DNA from 3 places in the Microbacterium sp. P5_B6 genome. Region 3 is predicted to be linked to each of the others. Evidence: predicted binding sites of a transcription regulator. Region 3 holds the regulator's gene; each other region holds the start of a gene.
What was found. Region 3 encodes LexA, which represses DNA repair genes until DNA is damaged. Its sites were predicted from a motif close to TCGAACANNTGTTCGA; they were not measured.

Region 1 (11,806 bases), on a different contig from region 3:
ATCGGGCCGTCTGACGTCAAGCCGAACGGTGTCGTGCGCATCCTTCGTTATCAATTCGCGACTCGTGCCGGGAATCGCCACGTTGATACCTGTGATATATACCGGTGGTATACTTATGGCGTGACGCATGACCGCACCATCGAGACCCTGATCGTCGCCGCACACGCCCTCACGCGGGTCGCGGCCTTGGAAACCCGCAGCGAGACCCCTGCAGCGCAGTGGCGAACGCTCACGCTGCTGCGCGACCGGGGCCCTCTTCGCGTCGGCGAACTGGCTCACCTGAGCCGCGTGACACAGCCCGGCATGACACGGCTCGTCCGGCAGATGGCCGATCAGGGCCTGATCGCGCGAACAGCGGATGCCGCAGACTCACGGGTCACGATCGTCTCGGCGACCTCGCTCGGCCTCGAGGCGCTCGACGTGTGGCTCCTGCAACTGATCTCCGCGGTCGCACCCCACTTCGATGACCTGACCGACGAAGAGTGGAGCGCACTGCGCACGACGGCGGACGTGCTCTCGCGCAAGACAGCGGCCGTGGAGGTCGCCCCGTGAGCGCCGAGGCAGGGGTTTCCGTCTGGCGCCAGCCCGGGCAGGTGTGGGCCGTCGCGTTCGCGTGCGTCGTGGCCTTCATGGGGATCGGCCTCGTCGACCCGATCCTTCCGGCGATCGCCGACTCGCTGTCGGCGAGCCCCGTGCAGACCGAGCTCCTCTTCACGAGCTATCTGCTGGTGACGGGGCTCGCGATGCTCGTGACCAGCTGGATCTCGAGCCGCATCGGAGCAAAGGCGACGCTGCTCATCGGCCTCGGCCTGATCGTGATCTTCGCCCTCCTCTGCGCCCTCAGCGGCAGCGTGGACTCGATCATCGCGTTCCGCGCGGGGTGGGGCCTCGGGAACGCCCTGTTCATCTCCACCGCCCTCGCGACGATCGTGGGAGCCGCAGCCGGAGGCACCGGCGCGGCGATCATCCTCTACGAGGCGGCGCTCGGTCTCGGCATCGCGATCGGACCGCTGCTGGGCGGCATCCTCGGCGAAGTCAGCTGGCGCGGGCCCTTCTTCGGTGTGGTGGTGCTCATGGCCATCGCCTTCGTCGCGGTGCTGACACTGCTTCGCGGACCCTTCGAGAAGCGACAGCCGGTGCCGCTGTCCGCACCCTTCCGCGCGCTCGGTCGTCCGGCTCTCGCGATCCTCGCGGTCGCGGCGCTCTTCTACAACATCGGGTTCTTCGTGCTGCTGGCCTTCTCGCCGTTCCCGCTGGGCTTCGGCGCCCTCGGCATCGGCCTGACGTTCTTCGGCTGGGGTGTGGGCCTCGCGATCACGAGCGTGTGGGTGGCGCCGCTGCTCCTGCGCCGGTTCGCCCGGACGACCGTCATGCTCGGGATGCTGCCGCTCCTCGCCCTCGATCTCATCGCCGCCGGCGTCTTCGTCGCCAGTCCCGCAGCTCTCGTCGTCTGCATCGTGATCGGCGGGATGCTGCTCGGTGTCATCAACACGGTGCTGACGGAATCCGTCATGGAGGCGACCGACCTCCCGCGCTCCGTCGCCTCGTCCGCGTATTCGGCGGTCCGCTTCCTCGGAGGTGCAGCCGCTCCCCCGATCGCAGCTCTCCTCTGGCACGCCTACGGCGCGAGCGTGCCGTACCTGTTCGCCGCGGCATCGGTGCTCATCGCCGCTCTGACGGTTGCGATCGGCCGCCCTGCCCTGCGGGCCGTCGACGTGCGAGAAGCGGATGCCGCCGAGGAGGCGGTTGCGGTCCTCGTCGGCGACTCTGCCTGATCCGACTGACACCTCGAGACGACGAAAGGGCTCCGCGTCCGCGGAGCCCTTTCGTGTGCTGTGCACCCCCTGGGACTTGAACCCAGAACCCACTGATTAAGAGTCAGTTGCTCTGCCGATTGAGCTAGAGGTGCGTGGTGGCCGACGAGGCAACCGAGGGTCAACGTTACCATCACAATCGCGTCACCTGAAATCGAGGCATCCTTCGCACACCTATCCTGGAAGGGTGACCCCTCCCCTCGAATCCGCTGGTTTCAGCGTGCGATTCGACGGCGACCTCGGTGGCGATCTCGCGCTGGCCCTTCGACTCGCGGATGCCGCGGACGCGGCCTCCATGGCGCGGTTCGATGCTCCCGACCTCGACGTGCGCACCAAGGCGGATGCCTCCCCGGTGACCGAGGCCGATCTCGCCACCGAGCAGGCCATCCGCGCGATGCTCGACGCCGAGCGGCCCGCCGACGGGGTCTTCGGCGAGGAGTTCGGAGTGTCCGGCGACTCGTCTCGCCAGTGGATCATCGATCCCATCGACGGCACCGCGAACTACCTCAAGGGCATCCCGATGTGGTCGACGCTGATCGCGCTGAGCATCGACGGAGTGCCGCGCGTCGGCGTCGTCAGCCAGCCGGCCATCGGGCGGCGCTGGTGGGCGGCATCCGGTCTGGGTGCGTGGACCAACACTGTCGACGGCGCGGCGCGGCGCATCTCGGTGTCGGCGGTCGACGACGTCGCCGAGGCCAGCGTCAGTTTCCAGAGCATCGGGCAGTGGCGGGATGCGGGAGAGCTGGACGCGCTCGAGCGCCTCACCAGCGCGGTCTGGCGCGACCGCGGATATGGCGACGCGTGGCCCTACATGCTGCTCGCCGAGGGCCGGCTCGAGCTCGTCGCCGAGTTCGATGTCAAGGAGTATGACCTCGCAGCCCACGTGCCGATCATCACGGAGGCCGGCGGCCGGTTCACGTCGTATGCCGGGACGGACTCCCTCGCGGAGCGCTCGTCACTGGCGACGAACGGCATCCTTCATCAGTCCTTTCTCGACCTCCTGCACTCCCCCGCCGCCCCCACGGAGCCACCTCGATGACCCCACCCCTCACGCGCCTCGCCGCGATGCTCGCCATCGCCTCGACCGCGATGCTCGCGAGCGCCTGCACGTCGACCGCGCCCGAGCCGACTCCGCGTCCGAGCGAGACCGCCGGCGCCGCAGCACCCGGTTCGCCGGCACCCGAGCCTGAAGCGAGTCCGTCATCGGACGCCGTCTCGAGCGACGAGCCCAGTTGCGACACCATCATCTCGCCGGCCACCGCCGCCGACTTCGACTCCCTGGGCTGGACGGCTCTGGCTGACAGCTTCGTCGTCGGGAGCGTCGCTCTCCCGGAGGGCATCCAATGCGTCTGGGGCGACTTCAGCACGGCCACCGATCACGTGCAGATCTTCGGCTGGGCGCCGATCACCGAGACCCAGGCCGAGACAGCCGAGTCCGACCTGATGGCCGAAGGCTGGACCCGGGAAGAGTCCGATCATGGCGTCTACCTCACCGAGAACCCCGACACCGCGATCGCCCTCGACGAGGACGGATACGGCCTCACGTATCTTTTCGGCGACGGCTGGGTGAAGTACGCCGACACCAAGCAGGGCATCCTCCTGGTGGAATGGCCGCCGAGCTGACCGCGCAGGACGCGTAGGCTCGAGCGTCATGGCCATCGGCGCGACGATCTACACCTTCACCGTGAACCTCGCCGACGTCGACCGGGGTGTGTACGAGGAGCTCTCGGTGCGCGTGGCACGGCATCAGTCCGAGACCGACGCCTTCATGCTGACTCGCGTCATCGCGTACAGCCTCGAGTTCGAAGAGGGCATCGCGTTCAGCGAGGGGATCTCGGCCACTGACGAGCCTGCGATCCTCGTGCGCGATCTGACGGGCGCGCTGACCGCCTGGATCGAGGTGGGAGCTCCGGATGCCGCGCGCTTGCACTCCGGGAGCATGCAGGCGGCCCGCACCGCGGTGTACACCCATCGCGATCCGGCCAAGGTGGCGGCGCCGTGGGCTGGCAAGCGAATCCACCGCGGCGACGAGATCCCGCTCTACAGCTTCGATCCGGGCTTCATCGACGCGGCCGTCCGCGTGGTCGAGCGCCGCAACACCATGACGCTCTCGATCACCGAGCGCCGGATGTATCTCGATCTGAACGGCCTGTCGCTGGAGTCCGAGGTGCACGAGCAGCGGGTCGCGTAGCGTCCGATGAGCCAAGAGCCGCCCGTGGGCACCCTTCGGCCATTCGCCGGCCCCGGGTCGCGCGCACGATGAGTCTCCCGCCCCCGGGTCGGCGCGTCGTGGTGCGCTACCTGCTGCCGTCGGGACAGGCCACTGATGCTCTCGGCGAGCTGTTGAGCGCGGATGCCGAGATCCTCGTCGTCGACGGCAAGCGCGGGATCGAGCGCATCCCGCGGGGGGCGGTCATCGCCGCGAAGGAGGTGCCTCCGCCGCCCGCCCCTCGGGCACCCCGCCGTCCGCTGCCGCCGGAAGGGTAGGGAAGGACCACCGGCGCGCCCGAGCCAGGGACCGCCGATCCCCGGATGAGAACGCCCTGAATCTCGTGCTGCGACGCAGCCAGCATGGAAGCAGCACACCGAGACGAGGAGCACCATCATGCCGAAGACCGACGACATCCCCGTTCCCGACCTCACTGGGAAGCTCGCCCTCGTGACCGGTGCGAGCGACGGGATCGGGCATGAGATCGCCGCTCGTCTCGCGCGCGCCGGCGCCGAGGTCATCATGCCGGTGCGCAACGAGCAGAAGGGCCGGGCTGCGGCCACGAGGATCCACGAGCGGATACCGGATGCCGGCATCCGCGTCCTCCCGCTGGATCTGTCTTCGCTCGAGTCGGTGTCGGCTCTCACCGATCAGCTGCTCGCCGATGGTCGCCCCATCGACCTCCTCATCGGGAACGCCGGCGTGATGAGCCCGCCGACCAGGCAGCTCAGCCCGGACGGGTTCGAGCTTCAGTTCGCGACGAACCACCTCGGGCATTTCGCGCTCATCGTGCGACTGCTGCCGCTCCTCCGCGAGGCACGTGCGCATGTGACCAGCCAGGTGAGCATCTCCGCGAATCAGGGTGCGGTGAACTGGGGCGACCTGAGCTGGGAAAGCGGCTACGAACCGATGCGCGCCTACAGCTCGTCGAAGATCGCCCTCGGCCTGTTCGCGATGGAGCTGCAGCGGCGGTCGGATGCGGGCGGCTGGAGCATCCGAAGCAACCTCTCGCACCCCGGCATCACGCCGACGAACCTCCTCGCAGCGCAGCCCGGAATGGGCCGGCCCGACGACACAGCTGCCGTGCGGCTCATCCGCGCCCTGTCGCGCCGCGGCATCCTGGTCGGCACTCCGCACTCGGCGGCACTGTCGGCCGTCTACGCCGCGACCAGTCCAGCGGCGCGGGGCGGCCGTCTGTATGGACCGTCCGGCCTCGGCCATCTGAAGGGACTGCCTGCAGAGCAGGCTCTGTACTCACGACTGCGGAGCGAGACCGACGGGCGTCGCATCTGGGAGGTCTCCGAGAACCTCACCGGTCTGCCGGTGGGAGCGTGAGCGCAGACCTCATGGAGGGATCTGCACTCCCTGGCTGAGCATCGACGGATGCCGCACACTCGGATGATGGACAGAGCCCAACTGGCAGACTTCCTGCGTCGCCGCCGTGAGGCGCTGCAGCCCGAGGATGTCGGCCTGCGTCGCGGATCTCGACGTCGCACCGCCGGTCTTCGCCGTGAGGAGGTCGCCGCGCTGTGCGATATGTCGGCCGACTACTACAGCCGACTCGAGCAGGCGAGGGGTCCACAGCCATCCGAGCACATGCTGGCCGCGATCGCCCGCGGCCTGCGGCTCACGCTCGACGAGCGAGACCACTTGTTCCGGCTCGCCGGCCACACCGCCCCCACGCGGGCGCTGCGCGGCGAGCACGTCTCCCCCGGCCTCATGCGGGTGCTGGATCGGCTCGCCGACACACCGGCGCAGGTGATGACCGAGATGGGCGACACACTCGCGCAGACTCCGACCGCGCGGGCGCTGTTCGGCGATGAGACGCGCTTCGAGGGACACATGCGCAGCATCGGCTATCGCTGGTTCATGGACCCCGCCGCTCGAGACGTGTACCCGAGCGAGGACCACGGAATGCTGTCGCGGGCCTTCACCGCCGACGTCCGGGCGGCCTATGCGAAGTTCGGCGCACGAACGCGCGCCGGAGAGATCGTGAAAGCCCTCCTCGCCGAGAGCCCCGAGTTCGCCCAGCTCTGGGAGGCCCACGAGGTGCGCTCGTCCCATCCCATGGAGAAGCGCCTTCAGCACCCCGAGGTGGGCGCGATGGACGTGCAGTGTCAGTTCCTCATCGACCCCGACCAGGGTCAGACGCTCCTGGTGCTCACCGCGGCACCGGGCACCGAGAGCTATCAGCGGCTTCAACTGCTGTCGGTGATCGGCACGCAAGCGATCGCTTCCAGCCGCTGATCAGTGGGCCCGCGGCATCCCGGCCCATCCCCTGGTGCGAATCGGCGCGCGGGGCTGTCACCCCGCGGGTTGCACGACCAGTCCGGTTCCGCCGCCGCGCCGCACCGGCTCGGCGGCAGCAGTGAGCAGCCCGCCGTCGCCCACTTCGATCGCCGCCACGGCGCCGATCTCCGCCGTAGAGGTGAAGGTATGGCCGAACGGAGTGAGCACTCCCTGGTAGGCCGCCAGGAACGCCGGCTCCGCAGCGACGGCGGCAGTGTTCCGCTGCGACGCTCGTGGTGCGGCGACCGCCTCGGGCAGCGTCATCCCGAGATCGATCCGGTTGATCAGCACCTGGGTCACCGTCGTGATGATCATCGAGCCACCGGGCGAACCCACGACGAAGCGCACCGCGCCATCGTCGAGCACGATCGTCGGAGACATCGACGACCGCGGGCGCTTGCCCGGCTCGATGGTGTTGGGGTCGATGTCGGAATCCGGATCGGCGTCCTTGGGGGTGAAGCTGAAGTCGGTCAGTTCGTTGTTGAGCAGGAAGCCGCGGCCGGGCACGGTCATGCCCGAGCCGCCGGTCTGCTCGATCGTGAGCGTGTACGCGACCGCGTTGCCCCACTTGTCGACGACGGAGAGATGGGTCGTCGAGAGATTCTCGGTGTCGCCCACCGTCGCGGGCACGAGCGCATCGCACCTCGCGGCAGTCAGAGGGGCAGCCGCTACCGGCTTCGCGGATGCGACACTCGGATCGATCTCGCACGCGCGCGCATCGGCGAACTCCTGGCTGAGGAGGGTCTCGGTCGGAACGTCGACGAAAGCAGGGTCCCCGACATACGCGTTGCGGTCGGCGAACGCGTGCGCGGTCGCCTCGAGATACAGGTGCAGACTCTGCGGGGTGTTCGCGTTCGAGAGGGCGAAGTTCTCGAGGATGTTCAGCGACTCGCCGACAGTCGTGCCGCCTGAGGAAGAGGGTGCCATGCCGTAGATGTCGAGGCCGCGGTAGGCGATATGCGTCGGGGCCTGCTCGACCACTCGGTAGCCCGCGATGTCGGCCGCCGTCATAGTCCCCGGGTAGGCGGGCAGTTTGTGCGGCTCGCTCGTCTCCGGCGCGCGCACGAGGGCTGCGATCTCGTCGGCGATTGCGCCCCGGTAGAAGACGTCGGTGCCGCGCAGCGAGATCTCTCGCAGAGTCCTGGCGAGGTCGGGATTCTTGAACGTCGCCCCGACCACCGGCAGCGCGCCGTGCGGCAGGAACACCTCGGCCGTGTCAGGGAACTGCCTGAAGCGCTCCTCGTTCCCGGCGGTCTGCTCGCGGAAGGTCTCGTCGACGCGGAAGCCGCGGGTGGCGAGCAGGATCGCCGGTTTGAGCGCGTCCCTCAGGGATGTGGTGCCGAACCTGTCGAGTGCCGCCTGCCACGTGGCAAGTGTGCCGGGAACGCCGACCGACAGCCCCGAGGAGACGACATCCGAGAACGGATACGCCGTTCCCGTCGCGGGATCGATGAAGGACGTCTCCGTCATGGCGGCAGGGGCGGTCTCGCGCCCGTCGATCGTGGTGACCTCGCCGCTCGCGGCGTCGAAGTACACGAAGTATCCCCCGCCGCCGATGCCCGCGCTGTACGGCTCGGTCACTCCGAGCGCGGCGGCTGTCGCGACGGCGGCATCGGCGGCGTTGCCGCCCTTGCGGAGAACCTCGAGCCCCGCAGCGCTCGCCTCGGCGTCGACGGAGGCGACCGCACCGCCGTAGCCCATCGACGTCGACGGGCTCGGGGGCGCCGGTCGCCCTGCCTCAACCACTGTCTGCGCAGCGGCTGCCGGCGACGCTGCGACTGCGGCCGCCATCGCCAGCACACCGGCGAGCGAGAACGCGATGCTCGTGCGTGCAGATCGGTGCGTGAAGGTGACCATGACAAACCCCCCGTATATGGGTGGCGAGGGTCGACTCCCTCACGGTAACGCGAGTCGCGATCGGCGGCAACGACCGTCCGGGAACGCTGCCGGTGCCGAGACGAAAAGAGGGCCCGGCCCCGCGATCGTGCGCGGGTCCGGGCCCTCTTTCCGTGACAACGGCGTGGTGGAGATGGGGGGAATCGAACCCCCGTCCATCGCTGAGATACTGCGTCTTCTCCGGGCGCAGTCTGTGCAGACGTTCTACTCGGCTCCGACCTTTGTCACAGACACCTAAGTCGACGAGCCCAGCCTGGGAAGAGTCCCGCGTGACGTCCAGACGCCGTCACACAGCAAGATCCCTAGATGACGCCAGGAACCGTGTCGGGATCACCCACGGTCTGACGGACTATCGAGCTCGCTTACGCAGCGAGGGCGAAGTCATTGCGATTTGCATCGGCAATTATGTTTTTGCAGAGATCGTTTTCGAGATAACCCTGCATCCTCGGCCCGCTTCTCGCAGATTCGCAGGCGATGTCGAAACCGATCATCCCCGTGCCCTCGATATCGAGGTGTCCTCCTTGCGAAGGGCCGTTGTCACGCTGTTGAGTTTTCCGCAACGGATGCCGTGACATCCGAGCACATCAGAATACAACGGATCCTCGACATCCTGAATTCCCGTCCGACTGGCTCGCTCCCGATACCGTGTGAGGGTGAGTAGGAGAGGCTGGGCGATCATCGGCGCCGTCATCGGCGTAGGCGTCGTCGTCGGGCTTCTCGTCTGGCTCTTCGCCAGCACACAGGGCGATCCGGCGGCAAGCCCGGCGCCCTCCGCCCCGCCCGCATCGAGCGTCCCGGCCGACACCTCCCCTGCTCCGACGCCTCCGACCGCGTCCCCGAGCCCGACACCCTCGATGGTGACGGCGACCTGCGAGACGACGTCCACGGCAGAGTTCCGCGCGCTGGCGGCGCAGAACGGGTGGGTCTCGTGGGAGACGCAGGACCAGACCATCGGTGCCCGCCCCTTCGACCGGTTCCCCGGCGGGGCCCCGGTCGGTCAGCTCCTCTGCCGGTGGGGCGAGTCGCCTGACATTCCGACGGACAACCTGATCGACCTCGCATGGTCGCCCATCGCATCGAGTGCCGCCGCAGCGCAGGAGTCCCTCATCGGCGAGGGGTACGAACGCATCGACGCCCCTGAGGGCATGTACCTTGCCATGCCGAGCGCGGACGGATGGGCGGATGATGAGGGCTACGGAGACAGTTACCTCTTCACGGACGATGACGTGCGGTGGGCGATGACGAAGGCCGATCTCGCCTCTGTGAAGGCGCCCGATGAGCCCGAGTGACGGCGCCCTCGCGTAGAGTCCCCGCATGAGTGAAGTCGTCATCGCCGTGCGCGGCGAGCACGAAGCCCGCGTCGCCCCCGAGGAGGGGGTGGTGCGTCTGTCCGTGCGAGCCGAAGGCCCAGACCGCGGCGGAGTGGTCGAGCGCATCTCGACGCTGGCCGAGCCGCTCCGGGCCGACCTCGCGGCGCGCAAGGAGCAGGGCGGGGTTCGGGAGTGGTCCAGCCAGCGGGTCGCCGTGTGGGCCAACCGCCCCTGGAATGCGGAGGGCAAGCAGCTCTCGCTCGTGCACTACGCCTCGGTCGAGTTCTCCGCGGTGTTCACCGACTTCGCCGCGCTGTCGTGGTGGGTCACGGATGTCTCGGAGCGGGACGGGCTCCAGATCGATGCCATCGAGTGGCGCCTGACCCGTGAAACCGCCAAGCAGGCAGAAGCGGATGTCGCCACCGAGGCGGTGCGCGTGGCGGTGGAGCGTGCGAGCGCCTACGCCCGAGCGATCGGGCTGTCGTCGGTGACCCCCGTGGAGGTCGCGGATGTGGGTCTGCTGGGCCGGGACGAACCAGGCCCCGCGCCCATGGCGCGCATGCTGAAGTCGGCGTCGTTCGCGGCCGATGTGGGCGGCGGCCCGGCGGTGGAGTTCCAGCCCGAAGACATCATCGTGGCGGCCGCCGTCGAGGCGCGGTTCGCCGCTCGCTGAGGCACCTGGCCACTCGCTGCACACGCGACGGGCAGGTTTCGCGCACTGATCCGCGCGCTGTGGCCCAGCGGCGATGTCGTAGGTTTGTTCTAGAGTCGGATCATGACCGGCGATCCCTTCGACACCTCCCCCGTGGAGTGGGACGACGAGCGGCCGCCGGTGCCCGACGCGGTTGACCTCGTTGTCGAAGCGGCGGCGATGGAGTCGGTGTTCGCCGCTGAGCGGCTGATCCGCGTCGATGCGATGCGACGAGAACTGCTCGAGGATGCCGAGGGCCGAGGATCCGCGACCACCGAGATCATCGAAAGGTCGATACGGCTCGAACTCGCCGCGGCGATGCGCATCACCGAATACTCCGCGGGCCGGATGATCGTGCACGCCGAGGCACTCGTGCGGCGTTATCCGCGCGTGCTGGATTCCCTCCACCGGGCCGACATCACACCGAAGCACGCCGAGATCCTGGTCGACGACCTCGGTCAGCTGATGCCCGAGCTGAGCAAGCAGGTCGCCGACCGAGCACTCGAACTGGCCGAGGCCGAGCCGGTCGGCACCTTCCGGCGGGCGCTGCGCACCCTGATCGCAACCGTCCAGGCCTCGACGCTCGAGGAGCGCTATCAGGCCGCCCTCCAGACGCGTCGCGTCGCCATCGAGCGCGGCTACGACGGAGTGGGCGAGCTCCTGCTTCGCGCGCCCGACGTCGCGCTCCAGGCGATCTTCGATCGCGCAACCGCGTTCGCCAAAGCGATCGTCGGCGGCGATGGCGAGACGCGGACCCTCGATCAGGTGCGCGCCGACGTGCTCTGCGACCTCCTCATCGATGGGGTGACCGATGCCATCCCCTCCGAGGCTCGCGGCATTCGCGCGCAGGTCGTCGTCACCGTGCCGGTCCTGTCACTGCTCGAGCACGAGCCGGGCGGCACCGCTGATCCCGCCCTGGTCGAGGGAGTCGGCCCGATCCCGCTCTCTGTGGCGAAGGACCTCTGCGGCGGTGAGAGCCTGTGGATGCGGGTCCTGACTCACCCCGAGACGGGGATGGTGCTGTCGGTAGGGCGCGACCAGTATCGTCCGCCCGCGATGCTTCGCCGGCTGGTCAAGTGGCGCGCTGACAGATGCATGGCTCCCGGATGCGGAATGCCCGCCTCGCGATGCGAAATCGACCATCAGATCGACTGGCAATTCGGCGGTGAGACCTCGCTCGAGAACAATGCGCCATTCTGCAAGGGCCACCACACCGTCAAACATCACGGCGACTGGGCCGTCAGGCAGATAGAAGACAGTGGTGGAGCGGTGGAGTGGATCTCCCCCACCGGGCGACGATACGTCGTGCAACCCGAACGGCGGGTCCCGGTGTTCCGGATGAGCTCACCAGTGCCCGACGACTCGGTCCCACCGTTCTGAACGCCTGCGTCCGCGCTGCTCCGAACGTCGGCCACGCCCGGGTCCGGCGCCGAGGGCCCAGCATCCGCTCTCGAGAACTACTCGCCCAGGCGGTTCTTCGAGCGCATCGCCCGCTCGGCCTCGCGCTTGTCTTCGCGCTCCCGGATCGTCTGACGCTTCTCGAACTCCCGCTTGCCCTTCGCGACACCGATCTCGACCTTCGCCCGACCATCGGAGA
Region 2 (11,806 bases), on a different contig from region 3:
CTGGGAGGGCTCCGGCACCTGGCCGAAGGTGATCTGGACGATCTTCGGGCTCCTCGTCATCGTCGTCACGATCAACGCGGTCAATCACCTCGTCTTCCACCGGGCCGAGAAGGGCTCGTGGCGCGACCGGTTCCCGACGATCTTCAGCGACCTCATCCGGTTCGTGTTCATCATCGTGGGTGTCGCGCTGGTGTTCTACTGGGTCTGGAATGCCGATGTGGCGGGGGTCTTCGCCGCGCTGGGCATCACCTCGATCGTGGTGGGCCTTGCCCTGCAGAACGCGGTCGGCTCCATCGTCTCGGGGCTCTTCCTCATCTTCGAGGCGCCGTTCCAGCTGGGGGACTGGATCGACACCGGCAGCGTCCGCGGGCAGATCATCGAGGTCAACTGGCGGGCGGTCCACCTCGACACGGGGAACGGCATCGTGGTCATGCCGACGGCGGAGCTCGCCGAGGGGTCGTTCACCAACCTCTCGCGGTCGGTGGACCCGTACTCCGCGACGAAGGAGGCATCCTTCTCCACCGACGATCCGCCGCTGCGAGTCCGTGAGATGCTCATCGACGTCGCGCGCGAGATCCCGCTCGTCTCGCCCGATCGCGAGCCCACCGTGGCGTCGGCGGGGGGAGCGAAGTACCGGGTGTCGATTCCGCTGCAGTCGCCGGGCGACGAGGGTGCGGTGCTCGACGCCTTCACCACGCGGCTCTGGTACGCCGCACGCCGCGCGGATCTCCACCTGGACGGCGACCTCACCGACGACTGGAACAGCGCGGACCGGCTTCTCGCGGCCCTTCGGCAGGTGTCGCCGGCTCTGAGCCTCCACCCCGCCGAGGCCGAGGCGCTCGCCGAGACCGCCCGCCTCGAGCGGTACGCGCAGGGCGAGGTGATCCTGCGGCCGGGAACGGTGCCGCACGCCACGCGCTTCATCCTCTCGGGGCGCGTGATGCTCGGAGTGCCGACCGATTCGGGATTCGTGCAGATCACCGAGCTGTCGCGAGACGACGCCGTCGGGCTCACCGCGCTCACCCGCAGCCGGACCATCTCGCGGGCGATCGCGCTCACCGAGGTGGAGGTCGTGAAGATCCCCGTCAGCGTGCTCGACGACATCGTGCGCGCGCATCCGTCCCTCGCGCGCGAGGTCGTCCGCGAGAACGACAACCGAGTCCGGCTGGCGCGGTCGGCACTCGAGGCGGTGGGCGAGCGCCTCGACCCCACGCGCCGGGTCATGGGGTGAGGCGGCAATAGGCTGAGGCGGTGCGGATCCGCCTCGACATCGCCTACGACGGAACCCAGTTTCGCGGGTGGGCGCGCCAGCCCGGGCTGCGCTCGGTGCAGGGCACGCTGGAGGATGCGATCACCCGCGTGCTCGGCGGAACCCCGCGGCTCGTCGTCGCCGGTCGGACGGACGCGGGGGTGCATGCGGCGGGACAGGTCGCGCACCTCGACCTCGATGAAGACCAGGTCGCCCGACTCGTGGCGCGGCCGGGGCGGCAGGATGCGGCATCCGGAACCGCTCCTGAACCTGCCGCGCGGCTCGCGCCCCGCCTCCGCGGCGTGCTGGGCGCCTACCCGGACGTCGCCGTTCACGCCACTTCGCTTGCGCCCGCGGGTTTCGACGCCCGGTTCTCGGCCGTGTGGCGACGCTATGAGTACCGCGTCGCCGACCGCGTGTCGGGGTACGACCCGCTCGAGCGGCTGCGGACCACGAACGTCCGCGCAGACCTGGATGTGGATGCGATGGATGCTGCTGCCCGCAGCCTGATCGGGCTCCACGACTTCGCCGCCTACTGCAAGCCGCGTGAGGAGGCGACGACGATCCGGACGCTCCTCGAGTTCGACTGGCATCGCGATGCGACCGGCATCCTGATCGCGAACGTCAAGGCCGATGCCTTCTGCCACTCGATGGTGCGAGCGCTGGTCGGCGCCTGCGTCGCGGTGGGGGAGGGGCGCCTCGAGGTGGACGACGTCGCCTCGATCCGCGACGACCGCGAGCGCGTGCCCGAGGTGAAGGTGCTCGCGGCGCGCGGGCTCACCCTGACCGCTGTCGGTTATCCGGCCGACGAGCAGCTGGCGGGGCGCGCCGAGCAGACGCGGGCGCGTCGTGACCGCGAGTAGATCGCCACTCGGAACCGGGCACAGACCCCCGGCACAGCCGGCGCGTCACAGCACCGCAATACGCGGCCCGTACACTTCCGATGTGCCCCGTACCCTTCTCGTCGACGCCGTCGGCTCGTGCATCGCGATCGATCTGAGCGGCCTCGACCCCGACGACGAGGCGGCGGTCCGCACGGCCTGGGCGGATGCCATCATCCCGGACGGGACGGATGCCGCGCCCGAGCCGGCGGGGACGGTGAGCGCGCTCGGCACCGACCGGGTGCAGATGCTCTCCAGCCTTTCGCAGACTGTCACGCTCGCGGCGATCGATGCCGCACGAGGACGGGCGTGGATGCTGCACGCCGCCGGCATCGCGATGCCCGACGGCAAGGTCGTGGTGTTCGTAGGTCCATCGGGGCGCGGCAAGACGACCGCGGCGCGCGCGCTCGGAGAGACGTACGGCTACGTCTCGGACGAGACCATCGCGATCGACGAGGACGGCCGGGTCTGGCCGTACCGCAAGCCGCTGTCGGTCATCGAGGATCCGGCCGCCCCGAAGACGCAGATGGCTCCGTCCGACCTTAACCTGACGCCGCTCCCCGCCGCGGAGCTGCACGTCGCGGCCATCGTCATGCTGGATCGGGATGCCGCACATCCCGAGGCCCCGGTCGTCGAGGACTCCGATCTCGGAGACGTGCTCGGCGAGCTGGTCGCGCAGACGAGCTTCCTCCCCGACCAGCACGCCGCGCTGCGGTTCATCGCCGCGCTCGCGACCGCGACCGGCGGCATCCGCACGGTGAAGTACCGCGAGGCGGTGACGCTGCCGGCGATCGTCCCGCAGCTCGTCGCGCGGCCGGCGGCGCCGCTCGTGCTGCCGGAGCTGCCGCAGCACGAAGCGCCCGCGTCCGACGTGGCGCTCGCTGCGAGTCGTGGGGACGCCGCCGACTCGGCCCTCACGGGCGCCCGCTTCTCGCGCGTCGCCGTCGCCGACGAGGTCGCGCTCGAGCACCCCGATCGCATCGCGATCCTCACCGTCGACGCCGAACAGCGGGGGCACGTGAGTGTCCTCGGCGGCATCGCGCCCGCGGTCTGGCGCGTCGCCGAGAACGCCACGCTCGGCCAGTTCGTGGATGCCGCGACCAGCACCTACGGCGAGCCCGACGGCTTCGATGCCCGGGCTGCCGTGCTCATCGCGACCGGCGAGCTCTTGGACGCCGGGCTGCTCACCTCGGATGAGCCGCTGCTCACGCGCCGCGCAGACGTCGCATGGGTCGAGGGTGAGGAGCGGATCATCGCGCTTCCGCTCAGCCCCTCGGGGGATGGCGCGATCGCCGCGCCGACCGCACTCGCGGGCTCAGCCGCACTGATCTGGGAGTGGCTGGAGCAGCCGATCACGCTGACCCAGCTGACCGCCCGTGCCGCGGCGGCCGCCGGCGCGGCAGAGGTGGGCAACGCCGCCACCGTGGTCGAGGACGTGGCGGACTTCGTCGCCCAGCTGGTCGAGTCGCGGCTGATCGCGTCGCAGCCCGCAGCCTAGCCGCGACCCTCAGGTGCGGCGGGCCGCGCGCGCCCCTCTCGGGGCGAGGTGGAGGCGAACATTCGCACTGCTATGGTGAGGCTAGCGAAGGCGCCCATGGGCGCCTTCGCTTTTTCGTACCGACCTCACTATCGCTTCAACTCGACCTTGGAGACCATGTTGAGCGCCGCCCACACAGCACTTCCGACCAACTCTCCCGAGACACGAGAGCCCGCACTCGGCAGACGTCAGCTGCTCAAGGCCGGCGCCTGGGGGGCTCCGGCGCTGGTGATGACGGCAGCGGCGCCCGCGGCATCCGCGAGTCACCCCGATGGCCCGCAGCTGAAATTCGAGAACTTCGGCCCGTACCTCGACCAGGATCAGGGGCAGTATGTCGGTGTCATCCTCAACGGGCGAGTCTTCGTCGACTATGCGGCACCCAGCCAGCCCGTCGGCAACGTCACGGTGACAATCTCCTTGCCCGCAGCCTTGTTCTCCACGACGTCGACGGTGACCTTCCTGTCGGGGTCTGGGAGCAACTGGGCCAAAGTCGGGTCTGGCGTGCTGCAGGGGAGCGTGGTGACGTTCACCTTCATCTCGGCGCTGAACCTCACCACCACGGGGCCGAGCGATACGGGCACCTACAACGTGAGCTTCTCCAGTATCGAGATCCTCGCCCCGGGCACCATCGCGGTGGGCGGCATCGCCCTTGCCCCCCACGCGAAGTCGTTGGCGGGGGAGCTGACGATCACAGTCCCCTCGTCGTAGAGAAGATCCCACTCGGTCCGTTGCCGGAGAGTGCGACCAACCCGGCCGATATCACTGTTCTGTCGGTCGCGCACCCGATACCTCACGGGTCGCCCTTCCGCCGTAGGGTGGAATCCGTCACGAGCATGAGGAGTCGAGATGAGCGGCAGGGAGTCGGCATGAGGGTGATCTCGTACAACCTCCGCAAGCATCGCGCCGCCGGTGAGCTCGTGACGCTGGTCGAGGCCCACGGTGCAGACGCCTTGTGCCTGCAGGAGGCCGATACGGCCGACATCCCGGAATCCATCGGTGGTCTGCGACTCGCTCACTCGACGCAGCGCAATCGCCTGGGGCTCGCGGTCTACTACCGCGAGAACACCTTCCGCGTCGTCGACGTGCGCGCCCTCAGCCTCAAGAAGTCGCTGCACGACCGGATGCTCAAGCCCGCAGAGGAGCGGATGCTGGGCGTCAGGCTGCACGACATCGATCACGGTCGAGACCTCATCGTCGCGTCGTTCCACGCCGCGCCCCTCACCGCGCTCAACTCGCTGCGCCGCCACCAGATCCGCACCGCGCTCAGCGAGCTGCAGCAGCTGGGCGAGGGGCTTCCTACGCTCATGGTCGGTGACTACAACTATCCGGTGTTCAAAGAGAACCTCTGGCAGAAGGTGCGCGAGCAGGGCTACGAGCTGAGCATGAGCGATGCGCACACCTACACCGCCTACCGGTTCTTCCGCGGGCACTACGACTTCGCGACGTCCGCCGGGTTCACGATCGACAAGGTCAAGACGCTGCCACAGGGGCTGAGCGACCACCTGCCGATCCTCATCACCGCCGAGCCGACCGCGGGTGTCGCGTTCGGCGCGGCAGAGCAGACCAGCGCCTAACGCGCCAGAAGATGGCGACAGCCTCACCGCGATCTCGCGACCGGCGCGGAGGCACACGGCCTCGATTCGGCGTGATGGTCCTGACGCTCGTCGCGGCCGTGTGGATGCTCGTGCTCGCCGGGCTGCCGCTGTACGTGTTCCCCGGGATCGACCCGGTGCGAAAGAGTGACGTCGCACTCGTTCTCGGACCGCCGATGGACGTGCGCCTGTCGGTCGCGGAGCGCCTCCGCGACGAAGGTCTCGCCGACCGCATCGTCATCTCGGTGCAGGCGGCCAACGGCCAGACGGCGGGCGACATCGCGCTCTGCCAGGAGGCGGAGGTCACCTGCGCGGTAGCCGAACCGTCGACGACCCGCGGTGAGGTGCTGCTGATGGCCGAGCGCGCGAGCGCCTCGGCGGCGCCTGACGCGCCGTCGGTGATCGTCGTGACCTCGACGCCGCACGTCGCCCGCACCCGCTACTGGTTCAGCAAGTGCTACCCGGGACGATCGACGGTCGTCGCCGCAGGCGAGCCCGCCACGGTGGTGGAGTGGGCCTATCAGTACGTCTACCAGTCGCTCGCGTTCGTCAAAGCGGTGTTCCAGTCGTGTGCGCAGACCGCCGCGGAGCACTGACGCCGAGCACGGACGTCGAGCACTGACAACGGGCGGTGACGTCGAGCGCTGACGTCGAGCGCTGACGTCGAGCGGGGACGTCGAGCGCGGACGACGAGCACTGACGACGAGCGCTGACGACCGGCGCTGACGCCGAGCACCGACGCCGAGCGCTCACGACGAGCACTGCCGCCGAGCACTGCCGCCGAGCACCGACGTCGAGCACTGACGACGAGCGCTGACGACGAGCGCTCACGACGAGCGCTGACGACCGGCGCTGACGCCGAGCACTGACGACGAGCGCTGACGTCGGGCACTGACGACGAGCGCTGACGACGAGCGCTGACGACGAGCGCTGACGACGAGCGCTGACGACGAGCGCTGTCGACGAGCACTGACGACGAGCGATTGCAGTCACGCGACCACGTCATAGCGCGCGCGACCGCCCAGCCGCGGAGTTCGATCCGGATCGACACTGCCGGGAGGGATGAACCAAACACGGGCGTCCGTGCCCGGGCCCTCGATCGAGATCTCCCAGCCGTTGTCGTGGATGCGATGGTGACAGGACTCGCAGAGGAGGAGCCCATTCGACAAGTCAGTGGGTCCGGCATCCCTCGCCCACCATCTGATGTGATGGGCTTTCGTGTGGGATGGAGGAGCGCCGCACATCGCACACCCACCGTCGCGCTCGACCAGCGCAAGGCGTTGGGCTGGGGTGAACAGTCGCTTGGCACGGCCCCAGTCGAGGATCTCGCTCTTCCCGCCGAGCACGCAGGGGATGATGGAGCCGCCGGCAGCCATGCGTCGGGCGGTCTCGACCGAGACGGGCGCCGAGAGGCCATCGATCGTCGCGTGACCTGTGCCGTCGGTCAGGTCGCTGAGGCTCATGCGAACCACCACGGTCGCTCCTTCGAGCGGAAGCTCGCTTCGGTCACACCCCAGCGCATGCGTCGCGATCCTGGCGAGGGCATCCGCCTGCATCTGCCGGATCGAACGCTGCGGGGCGTCGGGACCGGCATCGCGCTGAGCCCGCAGATCCGCTGTCACCTGCGCCTCGATGGCCGCTTTGACAGGGGCCCCATGCTCGGGATCGAGGTGGGCCGTGACCGAGATCATGCCGTTGCGCTCCTCGCGCACCGTCGCCCACCGCTCCGCTCGCAGATCGTCCTCGCGGAGCCCCACACCGTCGGGATCGATCCATGCTTCGACCCTCAGCACCAGCTTCGACAGCTGGTCGTGGGTGAGGCCTGCGGCGCGCTCAGCGAGGAGCTTCTCGCCCTTCTCGACGCCGTGCCGGCCTGCGCGGATTGCGACCTTGTCGAGCATCGTGATGATCGCGCCAGCGGCGTGCGCTCCGATCGTCCCGGCCGCAAGTGCCTCGGCGACGTGGGGGTGTCGAGCCGGTGCCGCTTCGCCGGTGAGAGTCATGCGCGGTGCGGTGGCCTCGCCCACCTGCACCAACCGGGAGGCTTCACCGAAAGTCGTGCCGATCGTCGCGGCAATGAGGGTCGTCGGGTTTCGGAAGCCCTGCTGCTTCGCGAGACTGTCAGGCCCGAGTTCGGGCCGGGACTGACGTGCGATCTCGGACGCGACTCGCGCCTGCGCAGCATCCATCAATCTGCGAGCTCGCCCCATCGCCTGATTCAGTTGTACGAGCCGCTCGCGCGGCAGCGACTCGATCGGCTCCCCTTCGTTCAGCGCGCACATCTGCTTCACCTCTTCGAGGAGTGCGGCGACGGGGTTGGTCATAGAAGAACGGTATCGCCACCCTCCGACATTCGTTCGAATGTCGACGAGCAGGAGCTCCTGACCAGCACGCCGGCGTCGGGGCAGACGACCACCCAGTTGAGCCGAACCTCAGGGACCGACTGCCAAGGGGCGCTTGAACTCCCGTCCGTCGCCCGCTGCCACTCGCACTTCGTCGCCCGCGCCACGCCGCCGGCACTGGCGCCGCCCGCACCGCCCGCACTGGGCCACTCGCGCCTCGTAGCGTGCTCTTCGGCGCCCGCGACGCGCGACCGCGCAGCCGGCACCGCGCCGCCCGCTGCCACTCGCACTGCGTCCCCCGCGCCGCGCCGCCGCACTTCGCCGGCCGCGCCGCGCCGCCCGCGCCGCCCGCRGGCACCTCGTCGCACGCTCTTCGGCGCCCGCGACGCGCGACCCGCGCCGCCCGCACTGCGCCACCGCGCCGCCCGCCGCCACTCGCGCTGCCGCCTCCGCAGGTGGACTCGCGAACCCATAAGTTCCTTCCGAGCCCATGCGCTGCTGCACAGGGTCTCGGCAACAGCTCATGGGTTCGCGAGTCCGCAGCGCCACCCGCACCGCCCGTCGTGCGCGCAGACCGCCGCCGATCACAGGGGCGAGCGAAGCGGGGCGCCCCACGGGTCCACCACCGAAGAACCACGGGCCCACCACGGAAGAACGACGGGCCGGCCAGCGAAGAACGACGGGTCCACCACCGAAGAACCACCGGTCCGCCGCCGAAGAACGACGGGTCCACCACCGAAGAACGACGGGTCCATCACCGAAGAACCACGGGTCCATCACCGAAGAACGACGGGCCCGCCAGCGAAGAACGACGGGTCCACCACCGAAGAACGACACCGAAGAACCACAGTCCCGCGAGCGAAGAAAGACGGGGCCCCGACCTGAGCGGTCGGGGCCCCGTCGTTCTCGAGGTGCGGGTGGGTCAGATGCCGACGTTCTGCTTGCGGTTGCGACGCACGGTCGCAGCCACGGCGAGAGCTCCACCGGTGAGCACCAGCGCGCCGCCGCCGACCCAGAGGCCGAGGAGCGAGGCGCTGTCGGTGCCGGTCACAGCGAGGCTGTCGTCCGAGCCGCCGCTGGTGCTGGCGGTGGTGACCGAGACGGAGGCGGTGCCGCCGGGTGAGGTCTCCGAGAAGGCCTCGAGGTTGTAGGTGCCGCTGGCGTTGCTCGGGAAGGTGATCCCGATCGACAGCGCACCCCCGGAGGTGGACGTCGCCGAACCCGACGAGGTGGTCGCGAGCTTGAGGTAGCCGACCTTCGCCGAGGTGTTGCCTGACACCCGCACCGAGACGAACTCGCCGGGGGTGAACGTGCCGTTGACGCAGTTGAACGTGACCGTGGCGCCAGGGGTGACGACCGTGGGCACAACGCTGCACGCGTTGGACGGCGGATAGATGGATGGTGCTGCCTGGGCTGCCGTGGGCAGTGCCAGAGCAGAGGCCGCAACGAGAGCTGCGACCACGGCGGTCTTGCGGATCGTGTGCTTCATATAGGTCGTACTCTTTCGTGCAGGCCGTGAGGCGAGGGACAGATCAGTTGGAACGAACTGGTGGTTCATCGGAGGAACAGACTGCGAGTACAGCAAAAGGCACCGCGAGAGGTGGACGTGAATCTCATCCGAGCTGCGGTGCCCTGGTTTCACTGTAGGGAAGTTCACAGGCAAGCGCCAACTTGAGGAGTTACGTCTGTGTTAACTGTCGGCGTCACCCACGCGTCCAGCTGAGCGCCCGTCGGGGCCGTGGTATCGGCTGTGATCGTGACGGTGGCGGACTCGCCCGGGGCGAGTGTCGTCTCGAAACTCACGACCCTCCTGCCGTCGTGGAATCCGCCGCCGAAGCCGGATTCCGGTGTGATCTCGGCCCCGGTCAGCTCGAATCCCTCGGGCAGATAGAGGTAGCCGACCGTCTTCGCGGAGCCCGGGGGGACGCCGTACGCGCCGCCGCCGGTGATGTAATCCGGGAGTCCCGAGGCCGGTGCCGTGTTGCCGATTGTGACGGCGAGCGTCGCGGTGCCCGAGGCGCGGCCCGCGGCATCCACGGAGCACTGGCCCCATGCGAGCTGGGTCTCGAGCGTCTGATAGAAGTCCATCTTCGAGCCCGTGCCGTCGTTGACGAACACGCCGAAGGTGGAGGTCAGGTCGTCGGTCGGCGGGAGCGCGCCGGCGAGCGTGCTGTCGGCGAGGACGTCCTGGTCTTCCGCGTGCGCGCTCCACAGGAACAGCCGCCGCTCGTCGCCCGCATGGCCGAGGGCGGAGATGAGCGTCGATGCGTCGACCTGGCCGCGCGCGATCGCGTCGAACACGGCGCGTGACGCCTCGTTGAAGAAAGTGTTCTGATCGACGGGGTCGGGATAGCGGAAGTACACGTCGTTGAGGAGGAGCAGCACGGCGTTCTCGGACGACAGGACGTCTCCGGACGGGAGGGTCAGCGGACCGGTCGCCTCGAGCAGATAAGAGAGCGCGACCGGATCGATCGCGATCACGCCGTCGACCTCCACGCCGTGCTTCTGCGCCCACATCGCCTGGGCCAGCGGACCCGAGACGGTGAAGTCGGGCACCTGCGTGACGTTGTGCATCCAGGTTGCCGGGCTCTGGCCGTAGATCGCGACGACCTCCGGGTCGAGTTCGAGCGCCGGCGGGTCGAACTGCGGGAAGTTCTGCGCGTAGTCCTGCTGCACGAGCTGCATCCCCCCGCCCTCGGTGTGGACGAGGGCCTGGGCGCCCGTGATGCCCCCCAGCGAGCGCCATTCCGCGTTGTTCTGGAAGAGGATGAGGTAGTTGCGGGGCCCCTCCGCGCCGAGCATCGCGGGCAGGAGCACGGACGCGCGGGCCAGGGCGTCCGTCCCGCTGCGGGCGGTGTTCAGGATGCCGCGCACCTCGTCGACGACATCGCGCAACGGCGCGAGGAGCGCGACCTGATTGATGCGATCCACCGAGTCGGCGGCAGCGGCGATGCCGTCCGCCGCGGCGGTGGCGGCATCCTGCACTCCGACGAAGGTCGAGAGCTCGATGCGTCCGTCAGCCGGCTTCATCGCGGCGGGCGTCAGGGTGGCCGCAACTTCCGTGAGGGGCGTGAGGGCGCTGCTCGCGACGTCGTCAGCGGCCGCGGCCATGGTGGAGACCGCCGAGAGCTGCGGCCCGATCCAGGGGAGCTTCTCGGCGACCTGCCACACCGGGTCGCTCGTGAGCGCGCGGGCGGCGGCGGTCTCCTGGCCGACCTCGGCGATTCCAGCGGCTGCGGCCGCGGGATCGTCGATGAGTTCGACCACCTGCTGCACCTCGCTCCGAGCGGCGAGGAGGTGGTTCGCCGCGATCGCTCCGCGCACACCCAGCCAGACGACTGCCGCGATCGACAGGAGCAGCAGCGCGCTGAGCGCGATCACGACGAACCTGCCGGCCACGCGGGCGGGACGAGGCAGCGGGCTGTCGCTCACGAGAGGCGCCTCACGGGGGAGGTCGGGAGCAGGTGCGATGGAGCGGTGCGGAGCATGCGACCGGGGTCAGGCCTTCGCGCGCCGGCGGGACGGCCCGGGGGTCGAGTCTTCGGGCGCCGTCTCGACGGTCGGTGTGTAATCTCCCTGGTACTGGTAGCCGTAGTAGGCCGCGTCGGCTCCGGTGCGGGGCACCTTGTTGAGCACGACGCCCAGCGAACGGGCGTGCGCCTTCTCGAGGTTGCCGAGCGCCTTGTGGAGCATGTCGTACGTGGTCTTGCCTGCCGACACCACCACCACGGCGCCATCCGCGTTCGTGGCGAGCACGGCGGCATCGGTCACCGGCAGCAGCGGAGGCGAATCGATGATGACCAGCGCGTGCTTGGTGAGGCCGGCGATGAGGTCGCGCATCTTCTGCGACCCGAGCACTTCGCTCGGGTTCGGAGGCGTGCGCCCCGCGGCGATCACGACGAGGTTCTCGCGCAGCGGCAGCACCTGGGCGACGTCGGCGAGCTCGGCGCGATCGGTCAGCACGTCGGTGAGCCCCGCGCCCTCGGGGAGTCCGAAGAGCGATGCGATCATGGGGCGACGCAGGTCGGCGTCGATCAGGACGACGGGCTCGCCGGCCGCCGCGATGCTCACCGCCAGGTTGGCGGCGATGGTCGACTTGCCGTCGCCCGGGATGGGGCTCGTCACGACGATGGCTCGCGGCGGGTTGTCGATGTCGATGAAGCGCAGGTTCGTGCGCAGTTCGCGCGTCGCCTCCGCGATCGGCG
Region 3 (7,180 bases):
GGGCGTTCCATGGGGGCGGCAGAAGGTCCTCCTGCACGCCGTCGGGCCGACGACGTCTGACCGTGGTCCGTCCGCCCTCCTCGGGCACGCCCTCTCCCCACCACAGTTCGTCTCCGACGAAGCGCGCGCCTTCGAGGCGCGGCGACGCTGCGGAGACGGCGGAGGCGGTGACGGGTGACGGCCAGGAACCGTATGGGGTGCTGCGGTCCATGGCCCCACGCTACGCCTGCCGGGCATCCCACTGAAGGCGCGACCCGGTCTCGACCGCTGCAACAGTCCGTCACACGCATCGCATGCACGGCGTCGGTGCTCTACCGTGGTGGAAACGCCCGGCCATGCCGGGTGTGGAGCGACAGCCGAGCCCGGCACCCGCCCGCGATGACACGTGCCCCTCCCCGTGAGCGGAGCGCGAGCCGCGGCCGACCGGCCTTCCCGTCCCTCTACCGAAATGCGCGCCATGCCCACGAGCAGCCTCGACGCCGTTCCGTTCTCGTTCGAGATCTATCCGCCCCGCACCGATGCCGGAACGGCGGCCCTCCACGAGACGATCCGTCACCTGGCCGCGGCCGGTCCCCGGTTCATCTCCGTGACCTATGGGGCTGGCGGATCCACCGGTGGGCGCTCGCTCGAGCTCGTCCGGCACATCCGCGAGACCACGGATGTCGAGCCGCTGGCCCACCTCACGTGCGTCGGCACCACCTACGAGGGCGCTGCTCGCCTCATCCGCGAGTTCCTGGATGCCGGCATCACGAGCTTCCTCGCCCTCCGCGGAGATCCGCCCGCCGGCGCATCCGAGGACGACCACTTCCTCGGCGACCTCGAGAGCGCCGCCGAGCTCGTCCAGCTCATCGAGCGCGCCCAGATCGAGCGCGCACCGTACACGGAGTCGTCCATCCCCGGAGTGCCGGGTGCGGCTCGGGTCGACCGCCGGCAGCAGGTCGCGATCGCCGTCGCCGCATTCCCGAACGGGCACCCCCGCTCGGAGCACGCGCACCAGGACATCGACGCCCTCCTCGCGAAGCAGGCCGCAGGGGCGACCTTCGCGATCACGCAGCTGTTCTTCCACGCCGACGACTATCTGGGCTTCGTCGAGCGCGCACGGAGCGCCGGCGTCAGCATCCCGATCCTTCCCGGGATCATGCCGATCGTCTCGCCCGTGCGCCTGCGGCGCGTCATCGAGCTCACCGGGGAGAAGCTGCCGGCCGACTTCGCTGCAGCTCTCGATGCCGAGCAGACGCCCGAAGGGCAGCAAGCGTGCGGCATCTCCCATGCCGCCGCGCTCGTCCAGCAGGTCGTCCTCGGCGGCGCGCCCGGCGTGCACCTCTACGCGTTCAACCATCACGACACCGTGCTCGCGGTCCTGCGCGACGCCGGTGTCCTCACCCAGCCGAGCCACCTGGAGGCCGCACGATGACCGACCAACGACCCGACTTCCCGACCGGGACGATCCTCGGCTACCCGCGTATCGGGCGCCGTCGCGAGCTCAAGCGCGCCGTCGAGGCGCGCTGGGCGGGTGCCCTCACCGAGGCCGAGCTCGAGACCACTGCCGCCGAGCTGCGCCGGGGGACCCGCGAGCGCCTCGTCGAGCTGGGACTCGGTCGCGGCGATTCGTCGATCCCCGAGTCGTTCTCGTACTACGACCAGGTTCTGGATGCCGCGCTCGCGGTGGGCGCCCTGCCTGCGCGCTTCGCCCATCTGCGCGACGAGGACGGCTCGATCGGACTCGACGCCTACTTCATCGCGGCGCGCGGGGCCGGAGTCCTCGCACCGCTCGAGATGACCAAGTGGTTCGACACGAACTATCACTACCTGGTTCCGGAGATCGGGCCCGAGACCGTCTTCTCGCTCTCCACGGATCGCTTCGTGCGTCAGATCACTGAGGCGCGTGCCCAAGGCTTCGTCACCCGGCCCGTGATCGTCGGCCCCGTGACGCTGCTCGCACTCTCGAAGGCGACGGATGCCTCGGCCGGCGTCGCCGGCACTGAGGGGTCCACCGCCTTCCGCCCGCTCGACCGCCTCGACGACGTGCTTCCGGTGTATGCCGAGCTTCTCGCGGCTCTCCGTGCCGCCGGGGCCGAGTGGGTCCAGCTGGACGAGCCGGCGCTCGTGAGTGAGAGCCTGCCCGTGCCGGCGGACGAGCTCGCCGCCGCGGCCGAGCGCGCGTACGCGGTGCTCGGAGCCGCTGCCCGGCGCCCGGCGATCCTTGTCGCTGCGCCGTACGCGCAGCTGTCGGGGGCGGCGTGGAGCGCCCTGGCCGCAGCCCCCATCGAGGCGATCGCCATCGACCTCGGCCGCGGGGCGATCCCCGCGCCGGCGGCCGGACTGTCAACGAAGATCGTCGTCGGCGGCGTCATCGACGGGCGCAATGTCTGGCGCGGCGACCTCGAAGGCGCATGGCAGCGGATCGAGGCGCTTCAGCACCTCGGGGCGGGCGGGGTCGCAGTGAGCACCTCCACGTCGCTCCAGCACGTCCCGCACGACATTGCGGACGAGCCGGACCTGGGGTCCCGCCTGAGGTCATGGCTCGCGTTCGCCGACCAGAAGGTCGGCCAGGTTGCCGTGCTCGCGCGCGGTCTGCAGCAGGGTGGAGCGGGGATCGCGAACGATCTCGCGGCAGCATCCGCAGCCCTCGCCGACCGGCAGAGCGCACCCGGCGTCCGCGACAGCGCAGTGCGCCAGCGTGTCGCGACGCTCACGACGGCCGACATCCAGCGCGGCGAGTATGCGACCAGGGTGGCGGCGCAGGACGCCGCCCTCGACCTGCCGGTGCTTCCCACCACGACGATCGGCTCCTTCCCCCAGACGGCTGACATCCGGCGGCTGCGCGCGCAGCATGACCGCGGAGAGCTCTCCACTGCCGAATACGAGCAGGCCCTGCGGAGCGAGATCGCCGCGGTGATCAGGCTGCAGGAGCAGCTCGGACTCGACGTCCTCGTGCACGGCGAGCCGGAGCGCAACGACATGGTCCAGTACTTCGCCGAGCACCTGGCGGGATTCGCCGTGACACGCAACGGGTGGGTGCAGTCCTACGGCTCGCGAGCCACCCGGCCTTCCATCCTGTGGGGCGATGTGTCGCGTCCTGCGCCGATCACCGTGGCATGGTCGCAGTACGCGCAGTCGCTCACCGAGCGCCCCGTGAAGGGCATGCTGACGGGTCCGGTCACGATCCTCGCGTGGTCGTTCGTGCGCGACGACCAGCCGCTCGCCCAGACGGCACAGCAGGTCGCGCTCGCGCTGCGCGACGAGATCTCCGATCTCGAGAACGCGGGCATCGGCATCGTGCAGGTGGATGAGCCGGCGCTGCGAGAACTGCTGCCGCTCAAGAAGGCCGATCAGCCCCCGTACCTCGCCTGGTCCGTCGACTCGTTCCGGCTCTCAACCGCTGGCGCGCAGCTCGCAACCCAGGTGCACACTCATCTCTGCTACTCGGAGTTCGACGTCGTGATCGATGCGATCGCGGCGCTCGATGCCGATGTCACTTCGATCGAGGCGGCTCGCAGTCGCGGCGAGGTCATCTCCGACATCGCGGCATCCGGGTTCTCGCACGGCATCGGACCCGGCGTCTACGACATCCACTCGCCGCGTGTGCCCTCGGTTGCCGAGGTTGCCGACCTGCTCCGCCGCGCCGTCGACGAACTGCCCCTGCGCCAGGTGTGGGTCAACCCCGACTGCGGACTCAAGACGCGCGCGTACCCCGAGACGGTGGCGTCGCTCGAGAACCTCGTCGAGGCGACGCTCACCGTCCGCGCGGGGATCGGCGCGACCGTCTAGCTGCGCGGAGCCCGGGGCTTCTTCTTGGCGGCTGCGTCGGCCGCGTCCTCCGGGGCCGCGGCCGACGCGTCGTCCACAGGCTCGGCCCGGACTGCCGCCGGTGCGGCCGGCGGTGCGGACGATGCAGCGGGGGGTGCCGGCGGTGCGGGCGGGGCGGGCGGGGTCAGCGCGGCACCCTGTGCCTGCGGAGCGCTGGCGCCGACCAGCACAGCGGCAGCCTCTTCTGCGTCGGCTGCCGCCCGTTCGGCGTCCTGTGCGGCGAGCTCAGCGTCCTCGGCGGCGTCCTCGGCCGCCGTGGCGAGGTCGGCCGCCTCACCCTCCGCCGCGAACCCGTCGAGCTCGTCGGGACGCTTCTGCAGCAGCTCGAGCAGCCACGCGAAGGCGAACGCGACGACGATCACCAGGACGAGGTCGCCGAACGAGAGGGGGCGCAGGGAGTACAGCCAGAGCACGGCGAGGATCGCGATGACGACGCGGATGGCCACCCGGTACCGGGCCAGAGCGAGTCCGAAGGCACCGGTGTTCAACCCGCGCAGGGCGAATCCCCGGCGCGCCGAGGCGTTGATGCCCCGGACGAAGCCCCGGGAGCGCTCCGCAGCGGCGGAACGGCCCATGAACCATCCGAGCACCGCGATGAAGACACCGAGGAGCGCGACGATCTGCGCGGTCTGCAGCATGGATGCCACCATGGTGCTGTAGATGGCGTCGAGGCCTGCCACCGAGAGGTCCAGCTGCGTCGCGGCCTGCCCGACGATCGGATCGCCGATCCTGAAGCCGAGCGCCAGCGCGCCACCGCCGATGGCGAGTCCGATGCCCGAGCCGAGCACCCCCACGGACCGCCTGCGGGCGATCAGGATGCCGAGTCCGAACAGCGCGAGCGTGATGACCGGGAGCCACCAGCCCAGGGTCGAGGCGATCGCGTAGACGGTGCGGATCGTCACGAGCGCCGTGCCCGTGCCGATGATGATCACCTTGTCGACGGCCGGGATCACCTGTGCGGCGCCCACTCCTCGATCGATGAGGTTCTGCTTGACCTTCTCGACGATCGTCCCCAGCTGGATGCCGACCCCGTCCTCGGAGAGGACCACGACCCCGCCGCCGTCCGACGTGGCCGCCGCCGTCAGACCGCGGTGCGCGCCGCGGGTGGCCGTCGCCCAGACGTCCGCGAAGGCATCCGATTCGACGACCCGGGTCACCGTGGTCGTCACGAGGTTCTCCAGCCCGGCCGCCGCCGGCGCCGCGAGCAGCGCGAGAGCGTCCTGCGCGCGGGGCGGCAGATCGAGCTGGGCGATGCCGTCGAACACGTTCGAGGTGAGTTCCTTGAAGTCCACCTTCGCGTTGATGGCGTCCATCGACTCGTCGATGATGAGCTGCTGCACTGCGGGGTCCTCCGCGAGCGGCGCCAGCGTCGCCACGAAGGCGTCTTCGTCGACCAGCTGCACGCGCGCCCAGGCGGAGACGATCGAGAGCGGGACGAGAAGCGTCGCGATCACGATCACCAGCGCGGAGACGAACGCCCTCCACCTTCCCGGAGATCGGCGCTGCGCGGGTGGGACTGCGGCGTCGGCCGGCACCGTGCGCAGGGTGTCGTTCTCGGTGCGCAGCCGATCTACTTCGGCGCGCAGGTCGTCGATCTCGGACGTGGTCATGTCACACCTCTCCAGAGGCGCGCCACCCGCGCCTTGGGGCTATTCTGCCCAGCCGACCACGCGATTGGCCATTGGGCGCGCGAAGTCGTCGCCCGCCGTGGGCGATGCCGCGCTAGACCGCGCGGAGGACCGCGACGACCTTTCCGAGCACCGTGGCGTCGTCGCCGAGGATGGGCTCGAATGCCGAGTTGCGGGGCAGCAGCCACGTGTGGCCGTCTCGCTGCCGGAAGGTCTTCACGGTCGCCTCGCCGTCGAGCATCGCAGCGACGATGTCGCCGTTGTCGGCGGTCGCCTGCGAGCGGATGACGACCCAGTCGCCGTCGCAGATGGCGGCGTCGATCATCGACTCGCCCGCGACCTTCAGCATGAACAGATCGCCCTTGCCCACGAGCTGCCGGGGGAGGGGGAACACCTCCTCGACCTGCTGATCGGCCGTGATCGGGACGCCGGCGGCGATGCGCCCGACCAGGGGCACGAGCGCCGCGTCGCCGACGGACGGCGCCGTGTCGGCGGGATTCTCGGTCGCGGTGCCCGGCAGATCGATGAGCACCTCCATCGCCCGCGTCTTCCCCGCATCACGGCGGAGGTAGCCGCTCAGCTCGAGCTGGTTGAGCTGGTGCGTCACGCTGGACAGCGACTTGAGTCCGACGGCGTCGCCGATCTCCCGCATGCTCGGCGGATAGCCGTGACGCGCGATGGAGCGCTGGATCACCTCGAGGATCGCGAGCTGCTTGTCGCTCAGGCTCTTGCGGCGGCGGGTCTGAGGCCGGTCGCGTCCTATCGCGTCGCTCATGTGCGGCTCCTGTTCTCGCGGTTTCGAAGGGCAGTCCCTTCGAATGTCGGAGGCCCGTGGTGGGGTGGCTCCATCGAAACGGTATCCGGTCGTCGAGGGGTCGCGCGGCATTCTCTGCGCGTGTCGCGTTCGACGTTCCGGCCTCCGAATCAGGCCTTGACATCCCATTCTATCGAAGATAACTTCGGAATGAAGATTCGCATTCGCCGCTCCCGGCCGAGGGGCGGATGCGAATCTCTTCTCATCAGGAGGACCCCATGACTGCGATCGCCATCACGACCCCCGGCTTCTCGGCCTCGGCACGGTCCAGCACGCGTCTTCGACTCACGACACGCGGTCGTCGCGTGATCGCCATCGTGGCGGCCATCCCGGCGATCGTGGCGCTGAGCGCCGCCATCATCGGCGGGTCCTCCGCTGCCCTCGCGTCGCGTGAGGCCGGCGCCGGCTCATCTTCGTTCACGACGGTGACCGTCACTGCCGGCGAGTCGCTGTGGTCCATCGCCCAAGAGGTCGCGCCGTCCGCAGACCCACGAGACGTGGTCGACGCGATCGTCCGCCTCAACGCGCTCGACGGCGTCACGGTCTCCGCGGGCGCCCAGCTCGCCATCCCGGCGGAGTACGCGCCGGTCCGCTGAACCCGAAACCTCTGATCCCTGGGCGCTCTACCATGGGAGGGGTGACCGTTCGCCTCGATCAGCTTCCCCTTCGCGACGACCTCAGGGGCAAGATCCCCTACGGCGCACCGCAAGCAGCGCTTCCCGTGACGCTCAACGTCAATGAGAACACCCACCCGGTGCCTCAGGAGGTGGCCGATGACATCCTCGACTCGATCGCGCGAGCGCTCCGAGACGTCAACCGCTATCCCGACCGGGAGTTCACCACCCTGCGCGAGGGTTTCGCGGACTATCTCGGCCACGGGCTGACGTCCGATCAGATCTGGGCTGCCAACGGCTCGAACGAGGTGCTC

Region 1: a site for LexA is predicted at 10,268-10,283, ahead of AC1DP3_RS03365 (HNH endonuclease signature motif containing protein). Genes of this name have one in related genera too.
Region 2: a site for LexA is predicted at 7,605-7,620, ahead of AC1DP3_RS14920 (DUF222 domain-containing protein). Genes of this name have one in related genera too.

What each region holds. Positions count from the first base shown of each region.
Region 1 is NZ_JBFULL010000002.1:356,731-368,536, reverse strand. It holds gene AC1DP3_RS03430 (MarR family winged helix-turn-helix transcriptional regulator) at 121-552, shown strand; gene AC1DP3_RS03425 (MFS transporter) at 549-1,775, shown strand; tRNA gene AC1DP3_RS03420 (tRNA-Lys) at 1,837-1,909, opposite strand; gene AC1DP3_RS03415 (inositol monophosphatase family protein) at 2,002-2,853, shown strand; gene AC1DP3_RS03410 (hypothetical protein) at 2,850-3,437, shown strand; gene AC1DP3_RS03405 (YaeQ family protein) at 3,466-4,005, shown strand; gene AC1DP3_RS03400 (putative acetyltransferase) at 4,074-4,301, shown strand; gene AC1DP3_RS03395 (SDR family oxidoreductase) at 4,420-5,358, shown strand; gene AC1DP3_RS03390 (helix-turn-helix transcriptional regulator) at 5,425-6,270, shown strand; gene ggt (gamma-glutamyltransferase) at 6,328-8,169, opposite strand; RNA gene ssrA (transfer-messenger RNA) at 8,334-8,703, opposite strand; gene AC1DP3_RS03375 (hypothetical protein) at 8,862-9,497, shown strand; gene AC1DP3_RS03370 (SIMPL domain-containing protein) at 9,523-10,191, shown strand; gene AC1DP3_RS03365 (HNH endonuclease signature motif containing protein) at 10,294-11,589, shown strand; gene smpB (SsrA-binding protein SmpB) at 11,667-11,806, opposite strand, start outside.
Region 2 is NZ_JBFULL010000012.1:53,303-65,108, forward strand. It holds gene AC1DP3_RS14890 (mechanosensitive ion channel domain-containing protein) at 1-1,231, shown strand, start outside; gene truA (tRNA pseudouridine(38-40) synthase TruA) at 1,252-2,112, shown strand; gene AC1DP3_RS14900 (PqqD family peptide modification chaperone) at 2,195-3,628, shown strand; gene AC1DP3_RS14905 (hypothetical protein) at 3,788-4,375, shown strand; gene AC1DP3_RS14910 (endonuclease/exonuclease/phosphatase family protein) at 4,534-5,241, shown strand; gene AC1DP3_RS14915 (YdcF family protein) at 5,316-5,855, shown strand; gene AC1DP3_RS14920 (DUF222 domain-containing protein) at 6,249-7,583, opposite strand; gene AC1DP3_RS14925 (cell wall protein) at 8,524-9,090, opposite strand; gene AC1DP3_RS14930 (DUF4012 domain-containing protein) at 9,255-11,033, opposite strand; gene AC1DP3_RS14935 (tyrosine-protein kinase domain-containing protein) at 11,100-11,806, opposite strand, start outside.
Region 3 is NZ_JBFULL010000005.1:26,859-34,038, reverse strand. It holds gene AC1DP3_RS08255 (prolyl oligopeptidase family serine peptidase) at 1-211, opposite strand, end outside; gene AC1DP3_RS08250 (methylenetetrahydrofolate reductase) at 458-1,414, shown strand; gene metE (5-methyltetrahydropteroyltriglutamate--homocysteine S-methyltransferase) at 1,411-3,771, shown strand; gene AC1DP3_RS08240 (hypothetical protein) at 3,768-5,420, opposite strand; gene lexA (transcriptional repressor LexA) at 5,533-6,213, opposite strand; gene AC1DP3_RS08230 (LysM peptidoglycan-binding domain-containing protein) at 6,471-6,848, shown strand; gene AC1DP3_RS08225 (histidinol-phosphate transaminase) at 6,881-7,180, shown strand, end outside.